DNA from 4 places in the Janthinobacterium sp. DSP2-3-3 genome. Region 3 is predicted to be linked to each of the others. Evidence: predicted binding sites of a transcription regulator. Region 3 holds the regulator's gene; each other region holds the start of a gene.
The links. The regulator FNR, encoded in region 3, switches genes on or off when oxygen is low (the NO sensors DNR and NnrR bind a similar motif). The targets are predictions, from matches to a motif close to TTGATNNNNATCAA.

Region 1 (4,365 bases), on a different contig from region 3:
TGAAGGCGGCCTGCTCGGCGGCGGTATCGAGGCGGAAATCGGCCTTGAAGCCGCTTTCGCGCGTAAAGAAAGCGGGAAAACCTTCCTGGCCCACGCTGATGACGGGCACGCCATGCGTTTCCAGGTATTCCAGGGTCAGGCCGATGTCGAGGATGGATTTGACGCCCGCGCAGACGACGGCCACCGAGGTTTGCGCCAGTTCCTGCAAGTCGGCGGAAATGTCGAAGCTGGTTTCCGCGCCGCGGTGCACGCCGCCGATGCCGCCCGTAACGAACACGGCGATGCCGGCCAGCTGCGCGCAAATCATGGTGGCGGCCACGGTGGTGGCGCCCAATTTACCCTGCGACAAGACGAACGGCAGGTCGCGGCGGCTGACCTTCATGGCGTCGGGCGAGGTGCCCAGCAGTTCCAGCTGCTCTGGCGACAAGCCCACACAAATCTTGCCGCCGATGATGGCGATGGTGGCCGGCACGGCGCCGCCGTCACGGATGATCTTTTCCACTTCGCGCGCCATTTCCACGTTTTGCGGATACGGCATGCCGTGCGAAATGATGGTCGATTCCAGCGCCACGATGGCCTTGCCGGCGGCGCGCGCGTCGAGTACTTCTTGCGAGAACGAGAGGAAGCTATTCAATTGTGTCATGGTTCAGTCCTGTTGAAAGAGGCTAGGGGGAGGCGGCGCCAGATCGGCGTCGTCGATGTCGTCGAGCGCGCCGGCCGAAATCAGGGGCGAGACGGTGGCGTCGGATTCCAGGGTCATGGCGGCCAGCTTCAGACCGCGCCGGCACGCCAGTTTCAAATCGCTGCTGTCGTGGTACAGCGACCAGCAGACGGCGGCGGAAAAAGCGTCGCCAGCGCCCGTCACGTCGACGGCGTCCACTTCGCGCGCGGCCAGGTGGACAATAGGCGCGTCCGGGCCGTCGCCATCCGTAAAGTACACGCCTTCGCCGCCGCAGGTGACGATCACCTGGCGCGCGCCCTGGCGCTGCACTTCGCGGCAGGCGGCGCGCACCTCAAACGCCGTCGGCAAGGCGCGTGCCACGCGCGTTTCCAGTTCGCCCCGGTTAAGGATCAGCAGGTGTAAGCCCGTCAGGTCTTGCGGCAGGTGCGCCATCTTCGGCTGCGAGACGGCGACGATGACGAGCGGCGTTGCGTGGGCCGCGTCCTGGCGCGCGTCGGCCAGCAGTGTTTGTACGCTGTCGTGGCCCAGGTTCAGGTCGCAGACGGTGAGGGCGGCGGCGGCGCGCTGCGGCTGGCGGCTATGCAAAAAGGTTGGGGTCAGCTGTTCGTAGAGTTGCATGTTGGCCATCGCCAGCAGCATTTCGCCATGTTCGTCGAGCACGGCCGTGTAAGTGCCGCTGCTGGTGTTACTCAGATGTAAGCTGCCGCGCATATCGATACCCGCGTCTTCCGCATGCGTCTGCAGGGCGTGGCCGGCAGCGTCGTCGCCCAGCGCCGTCAGCAGGGCGACCGGGATCGACAGGCGGGCCAGGTTTTCCGCGATGTTGCGGCCTACGCCGCCAAACACTTCTTCCGAGCGCACGGGATTCGAGGTGCCCATCTGCAGGGTCGCCAGAGTGCGCATCTTGCGGTCGAGGTTGGCGGCACCGATGCACAGCACGGGGCGGCTGTCGGGCAGCACGTAAGCGCGTCCCAGCAGGCGCCGCTCGCGTATGAGTCCAGCGATGTGGCCGGCGACGGCCGAGCGCGACAAGCCCAGCTCGCTCGCCAGGTCTTGCTGCGAGATGAAGGGGTTGTTGCGGATCAGCGTGTACAGCTGGTCTTTTTTATTGGTATCGGTCACAAGGTGTTCACTGAAGGTTTAAACATTTGTCTGAAACTTTAAACATTTGTCTAGGCGGTGTCAAGTTCGTGTCAAGCTCGTCTCAAGTTCGCGTCAAGCGTGCGCCAAAAGTGGTCGTATGGAGCTTGTATGCATGCATTTCCCGGGCATGGCGAACCTGGGCTTGTCTCGACTATAATATCGGCCATTTATATTTGAATTATATAAATGGGCAAGAAAAATGGTATTTGCCATACATATTCCGTTTGATGCATAGTGGCGGCAAATAGAGGCAATACGCATTTCGATATACCTGTAACACCATACATACCCGATACCTGGGCCGCAGTCCCTCAGCGGGGACGGCTGCGCAGGCAGCAACCATCATCATTAGTCAAACAGAGGATAACCATGTCGAACAACGCCCCTTTCCACGCCGCCGAAATCATCCGTGCCCGCGCCCCAGAAAATTTCAAGCCGCGCGTGGCGATGATCCTCGGCTCCGGCCTGGGTGTATTGGCCGAGCAGATGACGGACGCCGTCAGCATCAGCTTTGACGAATTGCCGGGTTTCCCGATCAGCACCGTGCACGGCCATGCCGGCGAACTGGTGGTCGGCAACCTGTCGGGCGTCGCCGTCGTCTGCATGAAGGGCCGTGGCCACTTCTATGAAGGCTATGGCATGGGCGTGATGACGAGCGCCATCCGCACCCTGAAACTGCTGGGCTGCGAAATGCTGTTCGTCACCAACGCCGCCGGTTCCCTGCGCCCTGAAGTGGACGCCGGCAGCCTGGTGGCCATCAGCGACCATATCAACCTGCTGCCAGGCACGCCGATGGTCGGCCCGAACGACGACCGCTTCGGTCCGCGCTTCTTCAGCATGGCCAACGCCTATGACGCCGAACTGCGCCAGCAAGTCAAGGACACGGCGGCCGCCAGCGGCATCACCCTGCACGAAGGCGTGTTCGTCGCCTACCCTGGCCCGAACTTCGAAACGGCTGCGGAAATCCGCATGATGGCCCGCCTGGGCGCCGACACGGTTGGCATGTCCGTGGTGCCGGAAGTGGTCTCGGCCCGTCATTGCGACCTGAAAGTGGTGGGCGTGTCCGTCATCACCAACCTGGCCGAAGGCATGTCGCCATTCGCCCTGTCGCACGAACAAACCCTGAAATACGCGGCCATCGGCGCGAAAGACCTGGTCAAGCTGATCCTGGCTTTCCTGGCCAAGGTTGCTGAAAAACCGCAAGCTTAAGCACTTTTTTACGCAGTAGCGGCGCGCCGGCCACCGGCGCTGCCGCGCGGCAGGCCGGGGAAATCCGGCCTACACTATCCGCATCATCCCGCATCATTCCATAAAGCGAGCCTTATCATGTCACGCGCATTTATCCTCCTGCTTGATTCCTTCGGCCTTGGCGCGACGCCAGACGCCGCCAAGTATGGCGACGCAGGTGCCAATACCTTTGGCCACATTGCCAGCACTGTCGCCAAAAGCGGCAAGACCTTGAAACTCCCGAACATGGAACGCCTGGGACTGGGCGCCGCGGCGCACCTGGCCAGCGGCGAATGGGCCACGGGCTTCGACCAGCGCGACGGTTTCACCGGCGCCTACGGCGCGGCGCGCGAGCGCTCCACCGGCAAGGATACACAGAGCGGCCATTGGGAAATCGCCGGCGTGCCCGTGGAATTCGACTGGGGATATTTTCCCCGCACCACGCCGTCGTTCCCCGCCGACTTGACCGACAAACTGAAAGCCATGTCGGGCGTGCCCGGCTTCCTCGGCGACTGCCATGCCTCGGGCACGGACATCATCAACAAGCATGGCGATGAACACGTCGCCACCGGCAAGCTGATTATTTATACGTCGGGCGACTCGGTGATGCAGATCGCCGCGCACGAAGAATCGTTCGGCCTCGAGCGCCTGTACCAGGTGTGCGAAATGGCCTTCAAGCTGGTCGAACCGTACAACATCGGTCGCGTCATCGCACGCCCGTTCACCGGCAGCAATGGCAACTACACGCGCACCAGCAATCGCCACGACTATGCCGTCGCGCCGCCAAGCAAGACCCTGCTCGATCACGTCAAGGATGCGGGCGGCGAAGTCGTCGGCCTGGGCAAGATCAGCGACATTTTCGCTACCCAAGGCATCTCGCGCGTCGTCAAGGGCGTCGACAACATGGCGCTGTTCGAAGCGCTGTTGAAGACGGCCGATGAAGTGCAGGACAAGTCGCTCACCTTCGTCAATTTCGTCGATTTCGACCAGGCCTTCGGCCACCGCCGCAACGTCGAGGGCTATGCCGACGCACTGCGCGAAATGGATGCGCGCCTGCCGGAATTCATGGCCAAGCTCAAGGAAGGCGACCTGGTCGTGATCACCGCCGACCATGGCTGCGACCCGACCTGGCACGGCTCCGACCACACCCGCGAACACATTCCGATGATCTTCTTCGGTCCCGGCGTCGCCCCGCGCGCACTGGGTATTTCCGAGACGTTCTCCGATATTGGCCAAACCCTCGCCAAGCACCTTGGCGTACCACCACTTGCTAATGGAACCAGCTTGTTATGACACTCATGCACCCCGAATTC
Region 2 (4,365 bases), on a different contig from region 3:
CTGGGCGGCGCCTGGCTGCGCCGGCGTTTCGGCGCCACCTTGCTGCTCGTCGACGCCATCGTGGGCTGCCTGTTGATGGCGCTGGGACAAATCAGCACAGCCTGGCAAGGCGCAGCCTTGCTGGCCGTCACAGGCATGCTGGGCGGCTACTTGCAGGTCGCCATCTTTACATGGATACAGCGGCGCGTCGCGCCCGCCATGCTGGGCCGGGCCATGGCCCTGTTCATGGGCATCTTCCTGGGCCTGGCGCCCCTGTCCGCAGCGGCCACGGGAGCGCTGCTACGCCACCTGAGCGTGGGGGAGCTGTTCTGCGGCGGCGGCGCCCTACTGCTAACGGCAGCCGTGGGGGCGGCACTCTTCACCGCCATCCCGCGCATCGCCGGAGCAGAAACGAATTGCACAAACGATGGGAGAAATAAAACATGGATAAGACACGACAGGCAACATTGAAAGCACACTACCGGCAACAGCCACCGCCGCTGGGCATCATCGCCCTGCGGCACCTGCCCAGCGGACGGACCTTGCTCGAATGCAGCCGTAACGCGCCCGGCATGCTGAACCGGCACCGCTTCGAACTGAACTTGGGCAAGCATCGCAATGCCCAGCTGCAGGCGGACTGGCGGCGCGACGGCGCGGCGGCCTTTTCCTGCGAGATCATCGACACCGTCACCCTGCCCGACGACCCCGCCTTCGATACGGACGCCGAGCTGGGCGCCCTGCTGGCGCTGCACCTGGAGCAACTGCTGGAACAGGGGCAGCCGCTGTATTGAGCAGGTTTACTTTATACTTGCGCACTCAAGCATTTCGCAGCGAATAAAATGGCAACCATGACCGATCACATTTCCCCCTCGCCGGACGGCGCCAGCGCGCTGGACTTCTGCCTGCGCCTGGCGCGCGCCCAGGCGCTGCTGGTGCGCCGCTTCGACAGCGCCCTGGGCAATTTGCATGGCCTGAGCTTCAGCGACTATCAATTGCTGTATCAGCTGCAGCGCGCACCTGGTGCGCGCCTGCGGCGCATCGACCTGGCCGAGCGCCTGGCGCTGACGGCCTCGGGCGTCACGCGCTCCTTGATGCCGCTGGAAAAGATCGGCCTGGTGGCGCGCCAGGCCGATGTGCGCGACGCGCGCGTCGGCTATGCCGTGCTGACTGCCGCCGGCCAGGAATTGCTGGGACATGCCAACGCCACCGCGCATGCGGTGGGCCGCGAATTGCTGCAGGACGCACCGGCAGAGCAGCTGGGAGCGCTATCCGCCGTCCTGGGCAAGCTGGCCGGCTGACGCTGTCAAGCGGCTGACGCCGGCGCTGGTGCCGGCCCTACACGAGCGCCAGCTTGCGCATGCGCCGCGTCGACGGCCAATGTTCCACGTGCACTTCGGCGCGCACTGCCGCGCAGGCGGCCAGCAGCCTGGCGATGCCCGTCTCGTCGAGTCCAGCGTTGAGGGTCAGTCGCACGAGGGCCCGGTTCTTCGCCGTTGCCGGGGCACAAAACATGGCGCCGTAAATGCCATGCCGCTCCAGCGCCTGGCGCAGAGCCAGTGTGGCCGGTTCGCCACCTGCTTCCAGCGCCACGATCTGCTCCGTGCCGTCGCTGACGTTGTAGCCGAGCGCGCTCAATCCCTGGCGCACCTGCAGCGTGTGGCGCCGCAAAATGGCGCGGCGCGCGTCGGCGGCCATAATGAAATCGAGCGCCGCGTCCAGCCATGCCAGCTCGTGGGCCAGCAGGCAGGAGCTGAAGATGGCAGGACGCGATTCGGACAAGAAATATCCCTTGAAGCGGCTGGAACAACTGATGAAACCGGCACGTCCCGCAAAGGCCTTGGCCAGCGACGCCGTGCGGAAATGCACGCGGTGGCCCAGGCCCCAGGCCTCCACCAGGCCCGCGCCTTGCGGGCCATGCGTGCCCAGCGAGTGGGACTCGTCGACCACCACCACGCAGTCGCCGCGCTCGGCAATGTCCAGCAGTTCCAGCAGCGGCGCCACGCTGCCGTTGGTACTGTACAGGGCATCGACGACGATCACGCCGCGGCCATGTTTTTCCACTTGACGCTGCAGGTGCGCCATGTCGTTGTGCAAGAAGGCGACGGCCTGGGTCTGCGCCGACAGCACGCCTTCCCACAGCGAGGCGTGGGCCTGCATGTCCAGGTAGACGGGGATGCCGGGGCCGGCGATACACTGCAGCAAGCCAACATTGGCCGCCATGCCGGACTGCGCCAGGATGCCATCCTCGCAGCCCATGAAGCGGGCCAGCCGGCTTTCCAGCCGATGCTGTTCGCTGCCTTCCTGCAAGTACACGGCCGACATCAGCATGCCGCCCGCGTTCGCCTGCAGGGAAGCCACCTGGGCCGCCACCAGCGCCGGCTCGGCGGCGATGGAAAGATAGTCATTACCCGCCAGAAAAATGGCATGGGCGGGTGTCGGTTGCCAGGCATGGGGATGCTGTCCTCCCAGCAGTTTTTCAATGCGCGTGATGTGATGCGCATCCATGCGCCGCACGATGTAGTCGGGCAGGCAGTGTTCGGCGCGGTCGAAGGATGGGGCGTGCAAGCTGGTAGCGATGGTCATGGGTTTTCTCCTGGGGAAAGGTTTGCTGCGGATTAAAGCCTTCACCGTGTTGCCAACCCATCCATTGACGTATATCAATGTCCGTCGAGATAACCGTACAAACAAGAAAAATTACGCGATGATAATGTTCTGACGAGGATCAAGGCAGAGTCATGACGCAGCAATGGCAAGGAGGATGGACACACTGGCGCAGGCGCCTGCTCCATTCGCTGCTACATGAACGCGTGCCGCATGAAAACCTGGCCAGCCGCGTCGCCATGCTGGCCGCCGTGGGCACGGTGGCAATGCCGCTGTACTACCTGCTGTGGCAATTTTTTTTCCCACAAGCCTATGAAAACCTGACCCTGCGCCTGACGGGCGTGGGCATCTGCGTGGCAGGCCTGTTTGCGCGCCGCTTCTCGGTCCGCTGGCTGTCGCGCTACCTGCTGTTCGCGCTCAGCTACATCCTGCCCTTCTTCTTTACCTTCATGTTTCTGATGAATCATGCCTCGTCCATCTGGAGCCAATCGCTGCTGATCGGCCTGGTGGTGCTGTTTCATTTCGAAACGGGCCTGGCCTGCCGCGCCTACCTGATCGGTACGGGCGCCGCCTGCCTGGCCGTCGTCCTGCAAGGGGAAGGCGCCTACCTGCTGCAGCCTGAAGTGCTGCAGCAATTGCCCGTGCACTGGTTCACCATCGCCGCGCTGTCCGTGGTAAAAGTGGGCAGCAAGGTACTGGAACGGGAACGGCTGGCGGGCATGGCGGCCGGGCTCGGTTCCGTGGCGCACGAACTGCGCACGCCACTGACCAGCGTGGAAGCGAATGTGCGCGGCATGCGCAGGCTGCTGCCGCAGTTGGCTGGCCAGGCGGACGATATGCCGCCGCTGCTGGATGCGCTGTCGCGTATCCAGTTCGAAGTGCGCCACATGCAGCACATGATCGATTTGTTCCTGATGAGCGCCAGTGCCGTGAACCGCAACCTGCAGCCCAGCCAGACGCTATCGATGCTGGCGATGGTGAACGCCGTGCTCAGGCGCTACCCGTTTACCGGCAAGCTGCAGCGGGCCAGCGTCGCGGTGGACTTACGCACCGACTTCCAGTTCGCTGGCCAGGACGAACTGTGCGTGGTGATCCTGCTGAACCTGCTGAGAAATGCGCTGAAAGCCATCCAGCGCGCCGGCAAGGGCCGCGTGCGCATCATCATCGACGGCGCCCGCCCTGTGCCCAGGCTGCTGTTCATCGACACCGGCTGCGGCATCGCGCCTGCCCGCCTGCCGTTGATCTTCGAGCGTTTTTATTCCTATCCCGTGCATAACGGCAGCGGCATCGGTCTGGCACTGTGCTGGCAGATCGTCACCGCCTGGCAAGCGCGCATCCGCTGCGTATCGCGCGAGCATGCGTATGCGGTCTTCATCCTGGAATTTCCCCAGCCCCTGCCTTCCCGCTTCCAACCCTCTTCTCCCGCAAGGTGACGCATGCAACTGCCCGTCTACACCCATCCGTCCCTGACCGTATTGATCGACGACAGCGATTCCTTCCTGAAAAGCCTGGCGTTCCAGCTCGATCCCGGCCTGGCGCGCAAGACTTTCCACGACACCAGCAGTGCGCTGCACTGGCTGCGCCACAGCACGCAACTGGGCGAGACGCCACTGCACGTCAATTTCGATACGCAAAACCTGCCGCCCGACCAGTGCAACGTGGCACTCGATCTCGACCGCATCTGGCGCATCAGCGGCCAGGCACAGCGCTTCGCCGTGCCTTCCGTGCTGGTGGTCGATTATTCGATGCCGCAAATGAATGGCCTGGAATTCTGCCAGGCGGTAC
Region 3 (4,365 bases):
CAGCACGGCATTCAGGGGCGTGCGGATTTCATGGCTCATGTTGGCCACGAAATCGCTCTTCGCGCGGTTGGCCGCCTCGGCCCGGTCACGCTCCTGTTCCAGCTCTGCCGCGCGCGATTCGAGCTCCTGCTGCAGGCGGTCGCGTTCGCTCATCAGGCCGTTGAACGCTTCCGTCAGTTCGCCGATCTCGTCGCGCTGCTGCACCGGCACGGGAGTGAAGCGGTTGCCGCTGGTGCGCAGGGCCAGCAGGGTGTCGCGCAGGCGTACCAGCGGCGACAGCAGGCGCACGGTGACCCAGCCCAGAACAAAAGCAGCCAGCAGCGAAGCGAGGATGCTCCACAGTACCAGCCGGTACAGTACGCCATCGAAGGGTTCGAAGGCATCCTCGACGGGCAGCGAGGCACCCAGCAGCCAGTTCACGGATTTCAGGCGCTTGAAGCTGTTGACGGCCGTGATGCCGCGGTTGTTGGTGCTGACCATGCTGCCTTCGCCATCTTCCTTCAGCAACTGCGTGGTCGTCAGGTTGGCGTTCGGCTGGCGCGGCTGCAGCAAACGGCTGGTGTCGGGATGCAGCACGTAGCGCGGCACGGCGCCGCGCGTGAGGATGAAGTAATAGCCGCTCTTGCTGATCTTTTCCGAGCGCAGGCGTCCCAGCAGGTTATCCTTGTACAGGCGCAGCACGCCAATCACCACGCCGGCCACCTGGCCATCGGCGGTGAGCACGGGCGCCACCATCTGCACGATGGGCATGCCGCTTGATTTGCCCAGCATCGGCTCGGTGATCATGGGCTGGCGCGTGCGCACGACGGTCTGGAAATATTCGCGCTCGCCGACGTTGATGCCGGCGCGTCCCGCGACCCGCGGCATGTCGGCCACGATGGCGCCTTGCGCATCGAGCACCAGCACGTCGTCGAACAGCACCAGCATCGCGCGGCGCGCATAGTATTCGCGCAATTGGGCGGGCTGGGCGATCAATTCCGGCGGCTGCTGCCTGGCCGTCAGCGCGACGATCTGCAGCAGCATGCCCAGCTTGTCGTCGAGCTCGGCAGCGGTGCGGGTAATCAGGGCCGATTGCTGGCTCAGCAGCACTTTGGTGAAGTCGGCGCGCATGTGCTGCACCTGGATCATGGTGACCAGCGCGATCATGGCGATCGAGGTCAGGCTGGTGGCTAGCGCGACTTTTGCTTTAATGCCGAGAGGCTTCATGATTTCCTTTTCAGTACCGGGCGGCACAGGCGGCAGATAATGCTGTCAGGAATTTTCCTATCAATACCCGAGCTTGGCAAGCGGTGCGGCGCAAATTGCCCTCCCCGCATGGGCTTTTGACGATGTTGCCATATAATTAAAGTCAGAACGTCGTTTATTCAGCGCAATTGCGGTGAAATTGGCACACGGCAACCGTGTATGCAGTAAACTTGTTATTGCATTTTCTAAAAGGTATCAACATGACTGAAGCGCTACTCACTCCCACCTTGCCCATAGTGAACGTGGAAGCGTTGCGTGCGCGATGCTCGACCTGCAGCATGCATCAATTGTGCCTGCCGATGGGCCTCGATGTGGGCGATATGGACAGGCTGGACCAGATCATCGGCCGCCGCCGCAAGATCGTGCGCGGCGCCTCGCTGTTCCGCATCGGCGACTCGTTCCAGAACCTGTATGCGATCCGCCTGGGGCACTTCAAGACGTACCAGATCAATCCGGGTGGCGAAGAGCAGGTGACGGGTTTCCAGATGGCCGGCGAACTGCTGGGCATGGACGCCATCAGCGCCGACCGCCACCACTGTAATGCCGTGGCGCTGGAAGACAGCGAAGTCTGTGAAATACCGTTTTCCAGCCTGGAACAATTGCTGGGCAATATGCCGACCCTGTTGCGCCATTTCCACCGCATGATGAGCCAGGAAATCACGCGCGAGCAAAGCGTGATGCTGTTGCTGGGCAATATGCAGGCGACGCAGCGTTTTGCCGCCTTTATCGTCAACCTGGCCTCACGCTATGAAGCGCGCGGCTATTCGGCCAGCAAATTTCAGTTGCGCATGTCGCGCGAGGAAATTGGCAATTACCTGGGGCTGACCATCGAGAGCGTCAGCCGTCTGCTGTCGAAGTTCAAGAAGGAAGGCTGGCTGCGCGTCTCGAATCGCGAAATTGAAATCTTGCAGCCCGCCAAGTTGAAAGCCATTACGGCTGGTACCGACGTCTGCAAGTAAGCTTTACAGCTCTGCGTCAGCATGCAGCGCGATGCTGCGCTGCAGGGGCCAGGTCCAGATGCCGGACAGGCGCCACTCGCGTTTATCGTTTTCCACCAGCACTTGCCAGCGGCTGCGCTCAAGCATCGGCAGCGCTACCGAGAAGTTGCCGGCCACATCGGGCTGCACCAGCAGCTTGATATCCTTTTCCGGCAAGGTCGCATGCGCCAGATGCAGCTGCAGCGGACCCTGGTAAGCCTTGCCGAAGCTGTGCACGGAACCACTGAGGCGCGCGTGCGCCACATCATAGGATAAGCTGGTATCCATCGCCAGGTTGCTGGCGATCGTGTCGCGCTTCAAATCCTGGTTGATTGCCTTGCCCTGCTTGTAATAGTCGCCCACCACCAGTGCATCGGGCTGCGTAAACGCGATATATCCCATGAAGCTGCCGACGACCACGGACAAGCCTGGGCCGATCATCAGCAGCCAAGGCCAGCGATGCTTGTACCACGGTGCAACGGGTGCTTGCAGCTTGAGACTGTCGGACATGATATTTCTCCTGTTTGATCAGCCAGTCCCCATGCGGGGACTGGCCTTCCTACATTAGCGCGGCACGATGAATACCGCGCTTTCACGTACATGCAGCGATGGGTCGTCCAGCGAGTGCAATTCGATCGCAATCTTGTTCGAGCCCTTTTCGCCGACCCCGTGCGGCACGCGCAGGCGGATCGGCCAGCCCAGCGTTTCCGTCGGCTGCAACATCACTTCTTCGCGCGTCAGCAAGGTCAGGCCCGGCAAGCCGGAGACGCTGATTTTAAAATGCTGGCTTTGCTCCGAGGTGTTCATGATCTGCAGGCGGTAGACGTTTTCGATCATGCCGTCTTCCACTTCGCGTCCCATCGAACCGCGGTCGCGGATCACGTCCATTTTCAGGGGCGTGCGCAAGGCCAGCGAAGTACACACGGCGATGATGATCAGGGCCAGGATGGAAGTGTAGATCAGCACGCGCGGACGCATGGCGCGCTGGCGTATCTGCTTCGAATTGAAGTTGTTTTCCATCGCATGGTCGGTACTGTAGCGTATCAGGCCCCGTGGCCGCTCGACTTTGTCCATCACGCTGTTGCAGGCATCGACGCAGGCGGCGCAACCGATGCATTCATACTGCAGGCCGTTACGGATATCGATGCCGGTCGGACACACCTGCACGCACAGGGTGCAGTCGATGCAATCGCCCAGCTTGTCGTTGTTGCCGGCCTTCTTGCTCATGGCGCCACGCGGTTCGCCGCGCTTGGTATCGTAGGTGATGATCAGCGTGTCCTGGTCGAACATGGCGCTCTGGAAGCGCGCGTAGGGGCACATGTATTTGCACACCTGCTCGCGCAGCCAGCCCGCGTTGCCGTAGGTTGCCAGGCTGTAGAACAAGACCCAGAACCATTCCCAGGGACCGAAATTCAAGGTGGTCACCGCCTGCGCCAGTTCCTTGATCGGCGTGAAGTAGCCGACAAAGGTAAAGCCCGTCCACAGGGCGATGGCGCCCCACACCAGGTGCTTGGCCGTCTTCTTGAAGGCCTTGCGCACGGAGGGACCCTGCTTGTCGAGGGCCATGCGCGCGCTGCGCGTGCCTTCGATGCGGCGTTCGACCCACAGGAAGATTTCCGTGTATACCGTTTGCGGGCAAGAGAACCCGCACCACACCCGCCCGGCAATGGCCGTGACGAGGAACAACAAATACGCACAGATGATCAGCAGGGCCGCCAGATAGATGAAATCCTGGGGCCACAGCACGACGCCGAAAATGTAGAACTTGCGCGTGGTCAAATCGAACAGCAGGGCTTGCCTGCCATTCCAGGTCAACCACGGCAAGCCGTAGAACGCCAGCTGGGTAAGCCATACGCATACCCATCGCCAGGTAGCGTAGCGTCCTTTGGCCTCGCGAGGGTAGATTTGCTCGCGGGCCGCATACATCTTGATGACTTGAGGTTCCATTACATCATTTCACGGGCGTCTGGGGATTCGACAGGCTCCAGACATAGGCCGACAGCACGTGTACCTTGGACTCGCCGAGGAAATCGCTGAAGGCCGGCATGGTGTTGCTGCGTCCCTTGCGTACGGTTTCCATGATGGTATCGGCACTGCCGCCATACAGCCAGATCTTGTCCGTCAGATTCGGCGAACCCAGCAT
Region 4 (4,365 bases), on a different contig from region 3:
GCCGCACGACATGCGCCCCATCTTTGACAGCACGACGGCGGGCATGCATGCGCCATGGTGGCTGCCCGGCAACTCGGGGCGGTATCTGAGCAGCACAATGCTCATCGAGCACAATGGCCGCGCGTGGCAAGCGCTGTTCAGCGTGCGCAAGAGCGACCTGTATACGCGCTTCGACGTCTTCCTGCCGTGGCTGGCCCTGCTGACCGGTTTTGCCAGCACCATGCTGCTGTACATGCTGTTTCATGCCCTGGCGTCGTCGCGCCGGCGCGCCATCCAGATGGCGACGGGTATGACGGCGGAATTGCGCGCCAGCCAGATCCGCCTGCAGCTGTCGCACCAGAAACTGCGCCGCCTGGCAGCCCACGCCGACCGGATCAAGGAAGAAGAGCGCAAGCGCATCGCGCGCGAAATCCACGACGATCTGGGACAGAACCTGCTGGTCTTGCGCATCGATGCCGACATGCTGGCCTCGCGCACGCAGCGCCGCCACCCGCGCCTGAACGCCCGCGCCCGCTCGACCCTGGAGCAGATCGACGCCACCATCAAGAGCGTGCGGCAAATCATCAACGACTTGCGCCCTACCGTGCTGGACCTGGGTGTGAATGCGGCCGTCGAATGGCAGGTAGCGCAATTTCGCCTGCGCACGGGCATCGCCTGCGAAGTGAGCGAAAGCCATGACGACATCTGTCTGAGCGACCAGTGTGCCACGGCCCTGTTCCGCATCCTGCAAGAGTCGCTCAGCAACATTTCCCAGCATGCCAATGCCAGCAGCGTGCAAGTCAAGCTGGAAAAGTGCCACGACACCGTGTCGATGAGCGTCAGCGACAACGGCGTGGGTGCGGCCATCGACGGACGCAACAAGCTGGGCTCATTTGGCCTGGTAGGGATCGAGGAACGCATTAAGTTACTGGGTGGCACTTTCTACATCGAAAGCAGCCCCGGCGCGGGCATGAGCGTGCATGTCAGCGTACCGCTGGGTGCGGACGCCACCGCGTTCCCCTACCAGGAAGACAGCCGGAGCAACACCTGATAGGTCGGCCGCATTGAAGCAAGCTCAGCTTGCATATTTTGTTATTAGATGCAATATTGATGTAGGACAACTCAGCGCCTGCCCGCCATGGACCAGGCATTCCTCGACTACTTGCCAGGAGTACACCGCCACCACTCTCCCTTGTTGCACTGTATTTCCCACAACGCTCTTTATCAAAGGACATTCATGGATACGAACGACAGTTTCAAGGCAATTGCCGATTTGAATTTGGACGCGATCAAAGTCAAGCTGATGCACCAGGAGTCAGGCGAAGGATGGAGTCTGGAGAAGGCCAATGCGGTGGAGTTCGAGTACCGGCGCTTTCTGATCCTGATGAAACAGTTTCCGGAAGAAGAAACAGCGCCACTGATGGACGTCGATACATTCTGGCATTACCACATTCTCGACACTCTGAAATATGCGGCGGACTGCGAACAGGTCTTCGGCTACTTCCTGCATCACTTCCCCTACATCGGCCTACGCGGCGAAGACGACGAAGCGGCACACCTGCGCGTGGGCGAGCGCATGAAGCAGCTGTATGAGCAAACGTTCGGGGAAGATTATATCCGCGCAGAAACGGCGTATTCGGGACGCGCCGTGCAGGCTGCGTATTCAGGACGGACGGTACAAACAGCGTTTTCCAGTGCCGCAGTACAGGCGACAGCGTACTCAGGCCGGGCTGTACAAACGGCGTTTTCCAGTGCGGCGGTACAGGCGACGGCATACTCGGGCCGGGCCGTACAAACGGCGTTTTCCAGCGCAGCGGTGCAGGCGACAGCGTATTCGGGCCGCGCGACCGGGGCTGCCAATACCGCATTTTCCAGCGCGCCCGCCACACTGGCCGCCGCGGTGGTCAAGTCGTCCACGACCGGCCTGGAAATGGGGCGTTTCTACATCGATCGTCCGGTGCTGAACCGCGACCCGCAATAGAAAAGCGAAAAACAGATGTGGCTGCCGCACGCGGCAAGCCTGACGTACCCAGACGGCACCTCTCAGTTTGCCGTCTGTCAGGCGCTCTTAGGCAGCCATCAACTCGCGCAGTTCACGAATGCTGAAATCGCTGATTTCATGCATGCGGATGAGGATCGTGGCGCCGATCGGCAAGGTGTTGTGACGAATCTTGCTGATAACAGGTGGCGCCACTTCCAGCGCGCGCGACAAGGCGGCATCGTTTTTCAGTTGCAGCTTGTCGATGATCGCATCGAGGACGCGATTCGGGTTGTAGGTAGGCAAAGAGGTAATTTGTTTGAGAGACATGATCAAAATCCGTACTTGTTGTATTAGAGCACAAAGAAACCGAATGTCTCTTCTGCAATAATTCAGGGTAAACACACTAAAAAGCGCCATCACTTATGCGGCTTTTACACCACAAACAATATAATACACGCTATTGTTGATTTTTGCGTAACTTAAAGCAAAATTGTGATAATTGAAGAGAATTAACGCACTTGGAATGTGCTAGAGGATAACTCAAATTGGAAAAATTTGCTGCAAGTCATCAATTTTTACAATGAGAAACACCGCTGTGCATCAGCCAGGCAATCGCCATGAGCGTGCTCAGGCGAGCCATGTCCGCTGATAAATGCCAGCCTTGCGCGGCCACGCCGGCCGGAGTGGCCGTCAGGCAGGTGCCGGAGAAGGCGTCCACGCGGCACCAGGCCAGTTGTCGGCGAATTTCATCGGGTGGTGGCGGCGGCTGCAGCGCATGTTCACGGCGGCGCATATAAGCGCGCACCTGTTCCTTGCTGGGGTAACTCGTAGCTCGCATGACTCGCTCCTGCTGACGGGAAACAGCGTCGCGCTAATTGTAGATGTAGAGCCCGCCATAAATAGCCAGCACGCGTGACGACATTGCTCACCATATCGCCAGCGCGCCATGACGCTTTTGCGTTGCATCAAATGGCAAGACCCCGGTGTTGCGCCGAAGCCCGCACTGCCCCACGGCCTGGCGGCCGGTGGCCCAGCACCGCGTCTTTATTTCTTTTGCTGGCGCACGCGCTGTTGCTGTTTTTCCTGCGTTTGCTGGCGATTCTGCTTGCGCTCGAACAGGGTGACCGCATCTTTCTTGGCTTGCTCGGCGGTACGCATTTCCTCATGCGCATCGTGCGGGACAAAAAATTCGGCATCCTGCGCCGCCACGACCAGCTTGATGGCAGCGTCGTCGTCGAGGTCATACAGTTCCGTCAGGACGGTGGTGACCTCGTCCAGGTATGCTTCGTAAGTGAGGGTGGTCATGCTGTAGTCCTTAAGTGAATGGCGCACCGCCGCAACGGCGCGCTACGCGCCGGCCCAGCAAAGTGCGCAGATAACCGACCATTTTACCCGATGCTGGCCACATCGGCGGACAGCGACTGCAAGGCATCGGCCACGCGCGCGTGGCGCAGGCGCACGCCCAGCTCGCGCTTGAGGCGCACATTGTGCAGGCGGCGCGATTCGGACATGAATGACAGCAGCATCGGCGTGACCACTTGCTGCAGTTCGGCACGCGGCAGGCGCGGCGGACGCGGCAGACCGAAGGTGTCGGCCACGGCATCGAAATATTCGGCCATTTTGAGTTCGCTGTCATCGCTGGCGTGATACACGCGTCCAGGCTTGCCACGCCACAAGGCCCGTTCGATGATGCGCGCCAGGTCATCGGCATGAATATGGTTGGTGTACACATCGTCGCTCGCGACCAGGGCCGGCGTGCCGTCGCGCAGGCGCTTCAGGGGCAGGCGGTCGTGCGCATAAATGCCGGGCACGCGCAGGATGGCCACGCTGGCGCCGCGGCGCGCGCCCCAGCCCCGCAAAACCTGTTCGGCATCCACGCGCCGCTTCGCCCGCGCATTCGCCGGCGCGGGCGGTCGCGTCTCATCGACCCAGGCGCCGGCGCAATCGCCATACACGCCGCTGGTACTCACATACACCATGCGTGCATGCTCGGGTAAAATGGCGACCAGATTGCGCGTGCGCAGGTCCAGCAAGCCCGACGACATGGGCGGCGCCAAGTGCACGATCAGCGGCGCCAGTCCCGCCAGCCGTTTCAGGCTGGCGCGGTCGTCGAGGTTGGCCACGATGGGCACGGCGCCGGCGGCCCGCAGCTGCGCGCAACGCGCCGGCTGGCTGGTGACGGCAAAGACGCGAAAGCGCGCGCGCAGCAGCGGCAGCAGGCGCATGCCAACGTCGCCGCAGCCCAGGATCAGCAGGCGCGGCAAGCCCACCGGTTTGCGCAAAGAGTGCATTAACATATTTTTCATCTCAAGGATTGTATGACTTTTCAAATTACTGTTCAGCCCAGCGGCCACCAATTCAGCTGCGAAGCGGACGAAACCGTCCTGTCGGCGGCGATCCGCGCC

Region 1: a site for FNR is predicted at 1,999-2,012, ahead of ACP7DE_RS22715 (carbohydrate kinase). Genes of this name have one in related genera too.
Region 2: a site for FNR is predicted at 2,627-2,640, ahead of cqsA (alpha-hydroxyketone-type quorum-sensing autoinducer synthase). Genes of this name have one in related genera too.
Region 4: a site for FNR is predicted at 1,087-1,100, ahead of ACP7DE_RS13700 (glycine-rich domain-containing protein). Genes of this name have one in related genera too.

What each region holds. Positions count from the first base shown of each region.
Region 1 is NZ_JAFCWA010000013.1:26,292-30,656, forward strand. Features, by position in the region: gene ACP7DE_RS22710 (pseudouridine-5'-phosphate glycosidase) at 1-643, opposite strand, end outside; gene ACP7DE_RS22715 (carbohydrate kinase) at 647-1,804, opposite strand; gene xapA (xanthosine phosphorylase) at 2,195-3,034, shown strand; gene ACP7DE_RS22725 (phosphopentomutase) at 3,152-4,345, shown strand; gene deoC (deoxyribose-phosphate aldolase) at 4,342-4,365, shown strand, end outside.
Region 2 is NZ_JAFCWA010000003.1:275,268-279,632, reverse strand. Features, by position in the region: gene ACP7DE_RS08005 (MFS transporter) at 1-450, shown strand, start outside; gene ACP7DE_RS08000 (GIY-YIG nuclease family protein) at 423-770, shown strand; gene ACP7DE_RS07995 (MarR family winged helix-turn-helix transcriptional regulator) at 828-1,277, shown strand; gene cqsA (alpha-hydroxyketone-type quorum-sensing autoinducer synthase) at 1,315-2,562, opposite strand; gene ACP7DE_RS07985 (sensor histidine kinase) at 2,715-4,013, shown strand; gene ACP7DE_RS07980 (response regulator) at 4,017-4,365, shown strand, end outside.
Region 3 is NZ_JAFCWA010000017.1:51,331-55,695, reverse strand. Features, by position in the region: gene ACP7DE_RS25555 (response regulator) at 1-1,206, opposite strand, end outside; gene fnr (fumarate/nitrate reduction transcriptional regulator Fnr) at 1,446-2,204, shown strand; gene ACP7DE_RS25545 (FixH family protein) at 2,208-2,732, opposite strand; gene ccoG (cytochrome c oxidase accessory protein CcoG) at 2,787-4,169, opposite strand; gene ccoP (cytochrome-c oxidase, cbb3-type subunit III) at 4,174-4,365, opposite strand, start outside.
Region 4 is NZ_JAFCWA010000006.1:67,599-71,963, reverse strand. Features, by position in the region: gene ACP7DE_RS13705 (CHASE domain-containing protein) at 1-1,030, shown strand, start outside; gene ACP7DE_RS13700 (glycine-rich domain-containing protein) at 1,217-1,960, shown strand; gene ACP7DE_RS13695 (hypothetical protein) at 2,048-2,287, opposite strand; gene ACP7DE_RS13690 (hypothetical protein) at 2,529-2,798, opposite strand; gene ACP7DE_RS13685 (hypothetical protein) at 3,005-3,265, opposite strand; gene ACP7DE_RS13680 (SDR family oxidoreductase) at 3,349-4,266, opposite strand; gene ACP7DE_RS13675 (CDP-6-deoxy-delta-3,4-glucoseen reductase) at 4,279-4,365, shown strand, end outside.